DNA from 2 places in the Paenibacillus sp. FSL R7-0163 genome. Region 2 is predicted to be linked to the other one. Evidence: riboswitches for the same ligand, from Rfam matches in the RefSeq annotation. Region 2 holds a riboswitch; the other holds the start of a gene.
The links. Region 2 has a riboswitch for cyclic di-AMP ahead of NST45_RS01455 (alpha/beta hydrolase). Riboswitches for the same ligand answer to the same signal wherever they lie in the genome.
Positions count from the first base shown of each region.

Region 1 (4,431 bases), 3.3 Mb from region 2:
ATGATAAGTCCCGTGATTGGCGACTTGCAACACAATTTCTGATAGGCGTGTTTGGCGGATTCCGGCGAATGGATTGTCAAGCAGAATGGTTTGCTCCAAATCGGATTGGTTGTGTAACCATGCTTTGTATTGTTCTGATAGCTGGGCAAAGATATTTACGTATTCATCCACAGAATCTAGAATGCTCAAATTTAGCGGGATACTTTGTTGAAAAGCCTCTGGCATGGCAGTGCCTGTTAATACAAGATACCACATCGTATCAACCGCATAGATATGGCTAAGGGCATGAGCGATGGTGGGAAATGGGCTGTTCACTTCTTGACTTAGCACAGAAGGCGGGAGTTCCTTGATTCTCCCCAGGATAGTTTGGTTTGCCCATGTGTGGTATTTAAACATTTCTACTGGATAATTTGTCATTCGTACATTCTCCTTTTGAATGGTCATGGATTTGTTTTTTGTTACTGTAGTTAATATAAAAGAAGAAGTATGACATCAGACTGTCATACTTCTTCATAAAGTTTGAGTGTGTTTTGAAGCTGCTCTTTTAAAATACCTCGCAATGCAGGGGGTTCGAGGACTTCGGCGCCGCTGCCAAAACTCAGCAGAATGGACCAAAGCCAACGTGCTTCCAATGGCTTATACACAGGAATTCGCATCGTCATGCTTTTATCGGAATGAAATTCCTTGTCGACTTGATGAAACTGATCCAAAGCTTCTGCCAAAGCCTCAGGGCCTACCCGGATCACTATTTCCTCCACCTGATCTGCCCTGTTTGAACAGCCAGCCTCTTTGGGTACCTCATGTTGCGAATGAAAGGTATCCTGCGTCAGGAACAAATTCAGCATCCGGGAAAGTCGGAACTCTCGATAGTCCTGCCGAGCCCGGCAATAACCATAGATGTACCAGTTGCTATATTTAAAATGAAGCTTTACTGGTTCCATTTCACGGGTTGTACGTTCATTTTTTACACTGATGTAATCAAAACGGACAACATTTCGTTCCGCTATAGCCGCACGTAAAAGAGGAAGTGCGTCAGGATCCGTACGCCGGGTTTCAAGATCCACCGCGAGACTAGAAGTCTGTGGCTCCGTTCCTATCGTTTGCAGCCGTTCAATGGTTCCTTGCGTATGCTCATCTTCAAACACGGAAGAGAGACTGTTAAGTACAGTAATCAGAGAAGTGACATCATACGAACGGAGCAGGCTTTTATCCATTTTATATCCGTCCATAATGCCATATCCACCTTTAGTACCCTGATACGTTACGACCGGGATGCCAGCGGCACAAATCACATCGATATCCCTATAGATTGTTCGCTGGGAAACCTGAAACTCTTCAGCCAGCTTGGAGGCAGATAAAACTTCGTGGTTCAATAGCTTGTAGATCATAGAAATCAATCGTTCCAATTTCATGTGTGCATTCCCACCCATTAGTTCATTTCGTGTTACAGCGTGATTATATCATAGATTTTTTCGGGCTAATTTTGGGAGGGAGGAGTTTTGTTGTTGGTGATGAAGAAATATCCTATGACAGAGTCTGACAGAGCCGATTAATTTATTTACAGATTAAATCCGCAGGCTCTGATAAATGATTAACAGAAATAATAGCATCGTTTTTTTTCACAGGTGGGGTCCAATATTGCTCATTCCCAGGCAGGTCATCGAACCATTCGGCGTCCTTTGGACAATCTAGAATCATGAATTTTCCGTATTCCTGATCTCTGGATTGATGGTATTTGAGATAGGCTTTCCCGTTATCAATGGCGAGAATTTCTATTTTTCCTGAGGTGTGGCTCATGGATAAGCGTACTCTTTTGCCAAGTCCTGAGGTTCTAGCTTTGGCTTCTTCTACAATTTGATAGACTTGCTCGAGCGGTAATACGAAATCCCGGTTTCCGGCAACGGGCCGGTTCACAAAGAAGTAGTAGGGTGTAACGCCAGCCCATGAAAGTCGGTCCAGTAGTTCCCCTAAAATAATGGGATCATCGTTGATGCCTTTGAGGATGGGAGTCTGATTTACGACAATTGCCCCTGCGTTGTGGAGAGCTTTAAATGCTTTTTTGGCTTCAGGTGTGATTTCACGAGGATGATTGATGTGCGCCATAACATAGATTCGTTTGTCTTCGGTAGAGTAAGTACGAATCAGCTCCAGCAGCTCTTCGTCTTCAGAGATCCGCATCGGATTAAATACGGGTATCTTCGAACCTAGTCTAATGATTTTAACATGCTCAATGCTTCTTAGATTTTCAATAATGGATCTTAGCTTCGGTGTGGAGAGAATTAAACTGTCCCCGCCCGTAAGAAGTACGTTGTTAATCTCCGGATTCTTTGCGATATACTCCAAGCCCGGAGAGACATCAGCCATCGCCTCTTTCACGTCATTTCGAAACAGACGCTTACGGAAACAGTAGCGGCAATAAGCCCCGCAGACCTCGGATACAATCAGTAGTGCAGTGGTTCTATACTTGTGCTGACAACCAGGTACCACATAATTCGTGTCCTCATCGGAGGCGTCCCAGCGCCCATACTCCAGCAGTTCACCTTCGTTAGGAATAACCAGCTTACGGATGGGATCTTCTGGATCATCCCAGTTAATCAAAGACAGATAGTAGTCATTTACACGAAAAACAAATTTTTCTGTAATTTCTTTCAGATTCTCTTTTTCCAGCTCAGACAACATAGCTATTTTGTTAATATCCGTGAAGTACTTTACCTTTTGCACGTACATCTCTCCTTTGTCTCGTAGTGTGAGAAATGAGGGAGCCTTAGTGTCAAAGGCCAATCTACTGCCAGCAGGGTCCAAAAAAAGCACAAAAAGAGACCCTTAGCAAGGGTCTCTGGTTATGTAAATAACATGAAAAGCAGACCCATCCACTGCTGACGAGGTTAGCTGACGGACTCGGGTAAGATGGTACCCTACATTCTAATGCTCAATGATTCGCCCCAATTAACTGGTTCCCCCGCTTTTCAACTGTAAAAGTTGGAAATTAAGCGTAGATAAAGTATACCCTATGAAGTTTTGAAAAGTCAAAAGAGAATCCTAGATTCACCTTCAATTGCTAGCGCTACTTCCGCCGAGTAGTTTAGGCAACAACGTTAGCAGCTTCTCCCGGGTTAACGCATCACTGGAGTTCCATTTGCTTCCGTCGAGCAGATAAACATGTCCCTGACGTACTGCCGGGAGACTGTTCCAAAGTGAACTGTCTAGTAGTCGTTCCATTGCAGCTCGCGAGTCTTTGCGTTCCGGAATGAACATGAAGATATGATCTCCGGCGTAGGCAGGCAGTCGTGTTGGATCCACTTCGGCGAACCCTAACTCTTCGTCCAATATGGCCTGAATCTCTTCGGTCGGTTGTAAACCACATGGGGCATAAAGCGCAGTGGAGAATCCGGACATTCCCATAGCATATAGATGATCTCCATGATCATAGACCAAAGCAGAGGCGGTTTCTCCAACTTGGAGAGTTGTCGAGTAAAGCTGCTGCCACATGGCTGCGTTTTTGATTGTGAATGACTCCAGCCATGCTTCCGCTTCGCGCTGTTTACCTAGCCAACTGCCTAATGTCCGCATTCGGTTGTCGAGAGGCGCAAATGAATCAAAGGTGAGTGTCGGAGCGATACCAGAAACTGCTCTGTAGGCTCTTTCATCACTATTTGCCAAAATGATCAAATCTGGGTTTAGGGAAGCGGTCAACTGCGGGTCCAGTGGAAACCCGACGTTGGCGAGCTTCTTAAGTCGATGTTTATAGACGCTGTTCCGGGCGAATGCTTCATCTCCACCGATAGGCTTTACACCTAACGCGAGAAGGTCGCCAAGTGTCTCGCCATGATAGACAATACGTTTCGCTCGTTCAGGAATTTCCACCTCATGACCCGTCCAATCCTTGACGGTAAGCTTACGACCTTGCTGATGTGCATATTGTCCGGGTGTAACTCCTGTTTTTTGCCGAAAGCGGCGGCTGAAATAGTATTCATCCGAGAAGCCGACCAGTCTGGCGATTTCCCGCAGTGGTTCAGTCGATTCCTGCAGGAATCGTTTGGAATGATTAATACGCAGATCCGTCAGGTATTCAAGCGGCTTTTTACCCGTAAGCTGTTGAAAGATCGGTGTATACTGCCAGATCGATATCCCCGCCCGTTCAGCCAACTGCTTCACGGTGATACTCTCTGTATAATGCTCCTGAATGAATGTTATGGTCTTTTCTACGGATTCCGTAGGACTTGGCAGGTGTTTGGAAGGGTAATTATGCTCAAAAAGTAGCAGCAGCAATTCTTGGAATTTTAATTGTCGCTTGAATTGTTGTACATCATCGGTATTATTCCTGTTCATGAGCAGCTCTTCGACTAGTCGGATTACCTTGGTGAACGGGTGCACAATTAACTCCCGTCTGCCGGAAAGCAGCTCTCCAGAATATCGTTTAGGATGCTTGGT
Region 1 is NZ_CP150224.1:3,631,031-3,635,461, reverse strand. It holds gene NST45_RS16260 (DinB family protein) at 1-417, opposite strand, end outside; gene NST45_RS16255 (YafY family protein) at 501-1,412, opposite strand; gene NST45_RS16250 (KamA family radical SAM protein) at 1,555-2,721, opposite strand; cyclic di-AMP (ydaO/yuaA leader) riboswitch at 2,862-3,003, opposite strand; gene NST45_RS16245 (AraC family transcriptional regulator) at 3,052-4,431, opposite strand, start outside.
Region 1: linked by a shared signal. The riboswitch ahead of NST45_RS16250 (KamA family radical SAM protein) and the one ahead of NST45_RS01455 (alpha/beta hydrolase) in region 2 are both predicted to bind cyclic di-AMP.

Region 2 (4,431 bases):
CCGCTGGCATCCGGAGGACCTATTATTATGACCACGGTTTTAGGTGGTTTGGTGGGAACAACAAGCCTTGTAGGCTTCGGAAGTTCAGCCACAGGCATTTCTCTTGTTGGCGGTAATGTTGATTTAACAGGTACTCTCCTTGGACCGCTTATCAACTTTGCATTCTCGACTCCTCGTGCAGGAGTGATAACATCCCTTGCTGCTTATTTCAGTAATACCATAGCTTTATCGCTGCTTGGTACTACAATAAATGTAACAGCACAGTTGTACCAATCGGCCACACCAAATAACACATTTACTGCTATTCCAGGGGCATTAGTAGCGCTCCCACCTATCACAGGTACTATTAATCTAGGAACTTTTGTCAATGGAATTACAAATGATATCAATTTTGCTGTAACACCACAGACACGTCTGCTTATGGTATTCTCAGCCACTGCTACAGGCCTCACCCTTGTAAATACAGTCACTGGTTATGCAAGTGCTGGCTTTACGATTGTATAATCATTAAAACAAATTCAAAAAAAGGCATCTGCCATTCCTTCTAAGGAGTGATAGATGCTTTTTTGGTAATATACGGTACACTTACTTGATCTTTCGGACTCAACTGCCGCTATTCGTTAATTTATCCCTGTTTAGAGAGATCATCGGACCTGAGAGGCGGTATTGGGCAGAAATGGTGCTCAATAGCGTCTATTTTGTACAAATAACGCCTATGGGGTCCAATAGCAACTCAAAAATAGGAAACTGTTGCAAATAAGAGCGCTTGAGTCCGATAGTCTGCAATGTCACTCCCCGCTCTTCTTCTCTCCTACTCATGTCCGGAGGCTGAATCCCTATTACCGAAACCTTCCTTTCCTTTGGTCTCGATCAGGAGCTGCAGATACGCTGCTTACTACACCTCCTTCTATACACTTACCATCACTACTTAGAATCTACTGTTTCTTTCCCACGTCGGATGAGCTGCTTACTATGCCTCCCTCTATACACTTACCTTCACTTAGGTCTACCGTACTCTCCCACGTCGGATGCGCTGCTTAGGTCTACCATTCTCTCCCACGTCGGATGAGCTGCTTACTACGCCCTCCTCTATACAATTACCTTCACTACTTAGGGTCTAACGTACTCTCCCACGTCTGATGCGCTGCTTACTACGCCCCTTCCATACACTTACCTTCACTACTTAGGGTCTACTGTTCTTTCCCATGTCGGGTGAGACGCTTACTACGCCCCTTCTATACTCTTACCTTCACTACTTAGAGACTACTGTTCTTTCCCACATCGGGTGAACTATATTTGATGCTGTGGTAGGGTAGGGACATTAAGTGGCGTTCTAGGTACAATATGCTTGTAAATGTTCAACATCCACCGGTTAGTAAAATACCAAAGGCTGGCTCATTCGTAGATTTCACTACTGATGAGCCAGCCTTTAGTTAGATATCCATTATATTAGGGAAATCCTCCCTAATATTCATCGATAATCGCTTTAAAATAAGGTTTTTAGGGAATTTATCCCTAAAAATTCATGCAAATACCCATTTATGGCTAAAACATCCTATTATTAGGGAGGTTTTCCCTAATCCACGTTCTAGGAGCCATAATCCCCTTCATTTTAGGGAAGTTTTCCCTAATCCACGTTCTAGGAGCCATGCTCTCTATCACTTTAGGTAGAATTTCCCTAATTCACGTGCTAGAAGCCATAATCACCTTCACTTTAGGGAGAATTTCCCTAAAGTTCTACCCAGAAAGACGTCCCATAGCCAGCTCATGCTCCCTGGCTATGGGACGCCCTTTTCCACTTAAACGCTTCGCTTGTAAAGGTCTCCCTATAGATCAGCTAATCTGCTGACTGCCCTGCTGCTTCTCCAAGAAACGTTGAAGAATCGCATTGAATTGCTCCGGCTGGCACAGATTACTTGGATCTAATGCGTTCGGAATAATCGCCAACTGCGCATGTGGCAGCTGGGACACCATTTCCTTCATACAATTCACTCCAAATTCATTAAAGTCCCCTACAATACATAAAGCAGGACGTTTAAAAGCCTTTAAGCATCTGGTGTAATCAACATGGCTTGTAGCCAGTCTTTGCCGATATAGCTCCCGGGGACGTTTGTCCAGCAACCCTCTTCTAATCTCATTGTAGGCCAGACTCCAGCGCTCTCGGTACATCATCCGAATCGAAGGCAACACCAGCTCGCTTGGGAGATAATACATTAGCAAACTGCAATATGCTGCCATAGTTTGTATTTTCCCTACAATTGTTGATCCGTGAGTCCTACAGAAGCTGTCTGCGACCACAATTGCTTTTACACGCTCAGGATATTGTTTGGCAATATGCTGAACGACTAAGCCACCATAGGCGATTCCTACAAAAACTGCTTCACGAATACCTAGGTCATTCAACAGCATAATCAGATCCAGACATTGCGTCTCAATAATCTCATGTGGGGCCTCCAGCAGTTTACCAGACTTACCATTCCCCCGTAAATCGCACAAAATCACTTTATATTTATCGGAAAAATACTCCAGCTGTGGTTTGAACATACTGTGTGTTAATCCATGTCCATGGATAAACACAACCGGAGTGCCAGTTCCATTGATTTCATAATAGAGCGAAGTTCCGTTCAGTTTAGCGATAGGCAAAGGTAACACCTCTTTCATAATAAATTCTACGACTATATCTGCTTAAAAACGCAGCAAAAAACCACAGAGGGATTCTCTGTGGCTATTCATCACTAAACACGCCATTCATCCTCTCTCCATACGCTTACGAGGTTAGCTGTCGGATTCGGGCAGTGAGAGTTGCCCTACCTGCAGGGATGCATGTTATGCACCCGGAACAGGATTCACCCCATAACCAGTGCCGACTCTCACATCGGCTGCCAGTTGTTGGTTCCCCCGCTTTCCAGAAACGGAAATTAAGCGGATTGCTTATGTAATTGTAAATTTAAGATAATTGTCAGTTCTGAGATGAATCATACTCTTGTAAGGTTTGCTTGTAAAGGAGGGCTCTGGTCAAAATAATGTTGAAAGCAATGCTTTTCATTTCATATTGAGCATACTCTTCATTTTCTCTTTCTTTTGCTCTTGTTTACTCGTTTTATTTAAGAAAATGGCTCTGAACCAAGCCAAACGGAGGTTAAAACACCAGTACTTTCTATATAAAGGCCATCCTTTTCACTGGAGATATGAAAAAAGCTAAGCAGAATCAGAGATATTCCCTGTCCACTTAGCTCCCTTTTACAATACTATGGCTACAAAAGATCGGCGTTTTTCAATGCATGCTCCCAGCTTGGAAAAAAGAACAGCGCACTTCTCATAAGCTCTGGGTCGCTTTGCTTTACTTGTTTTTTACTGATCGAGCTTCCGTCGCTTTGCAGCTTTTTGATCCGACTTAATACTTCATCAGCCTCCAAAGGAATTTCCATTGAAACACTCCTTTCTCAGTGACCTGTTTCCCTTCATTTTCTCCATAATATGTTTATTTATTCCGTACTCTTAATTTCCCCAGATTAAACCATCTGATAGATGGGTTGTTCAGCAATGAACCGGGTAGGAAGCATGGGATATTTGTCTGCTAAGATTTCAGCTAAATATTTCATTCCCGGCGCTTCACTCTCCGCATGACCTAACATGATGAGCGCTTTAGATCTGCCTTGGTGCCCTGCATCCCGCACATATTCCGGAGTCTCCCACTCTGGTCCCTCACCAGCAATAATTAAATCAAGATTGTGATCATTAAAAAGCGGAATAGCCATCGTCCCGCCTCCTCTGTAACCTACTAATATCCCTACGCGTTTGCAGGAAAGAGACAGGTCACCGGCAGCGCGTACATAAGAGATCCCTAGCTTACTTTTAATATATTGAGCAGCTTCCAGTACAGTCATAGCAGGAATAGTGAGAATCGTAGCAGCTGCTTGCTGCTCTTCCACGTATGCGGACCAATCTAGTTCTCGCAGTAAACCCACCATAATTCCATCCGGCTTTTGCCGATGCCAATAATCATGATAACGAAAAATAGCAATTTGGGAATGTTCGATCAGACTTTTTTTCGCATGATAAACCGGATCACCTTCTAACCACTCGCTCGCCGCATGATGGCTATAAAATACACCTTCATGCGTGATCAGCAAATTGGCTCCTAACGCTATTGCTTGCTCCACAACATTTTGTGTGGCAGAGAAGGCCGTAATAATCCCTGTGACTTCAGTTTCCGGTTCCCCTGGGTTCAGAATATCCACAGTCCCTTCTACCTGTTCCACAGTTCCCATTAAATCTTCCAAAATCGCTCTAATCGTGAGGCTCACTATCATCATCCCTCGATTCGAAATCTAATAAATCTTTCTGCCTTTAAGATCCTCAATTCCGCTCTTGCGGTAAAAATACGTATTGATCCGATCTCTCCATTCCTGCGCATGCTCTGCTTGCTCT
Region 2 is NZ_CP150224.1:331,614-336,044, reverse strand. It holds gene NST45_RS01460 (exosporium glycoprotein BclB-related protein) at 1-504, shown strand, start outside; gene NST45_RS01455 (alpha/beta hydrolase) at 1,834-2,643, opposite strand; cyclic di-AMP (ydaO/yuaA leader) riboswitch at 2,749-2,935, opposite strand; gene NST45_RS01450 (hypothetical protein) at 3,255-3,428, opposite strand; gene NST45_RS01445 (Nif3-like dinuclear metal center hexameric protein) at 3,513-4,271, opposite strand; gene NST45_RS01440 (alpha-glucuronidase family glycosyl hydrolase) at 4,332-4,431, opposite strand, start outside.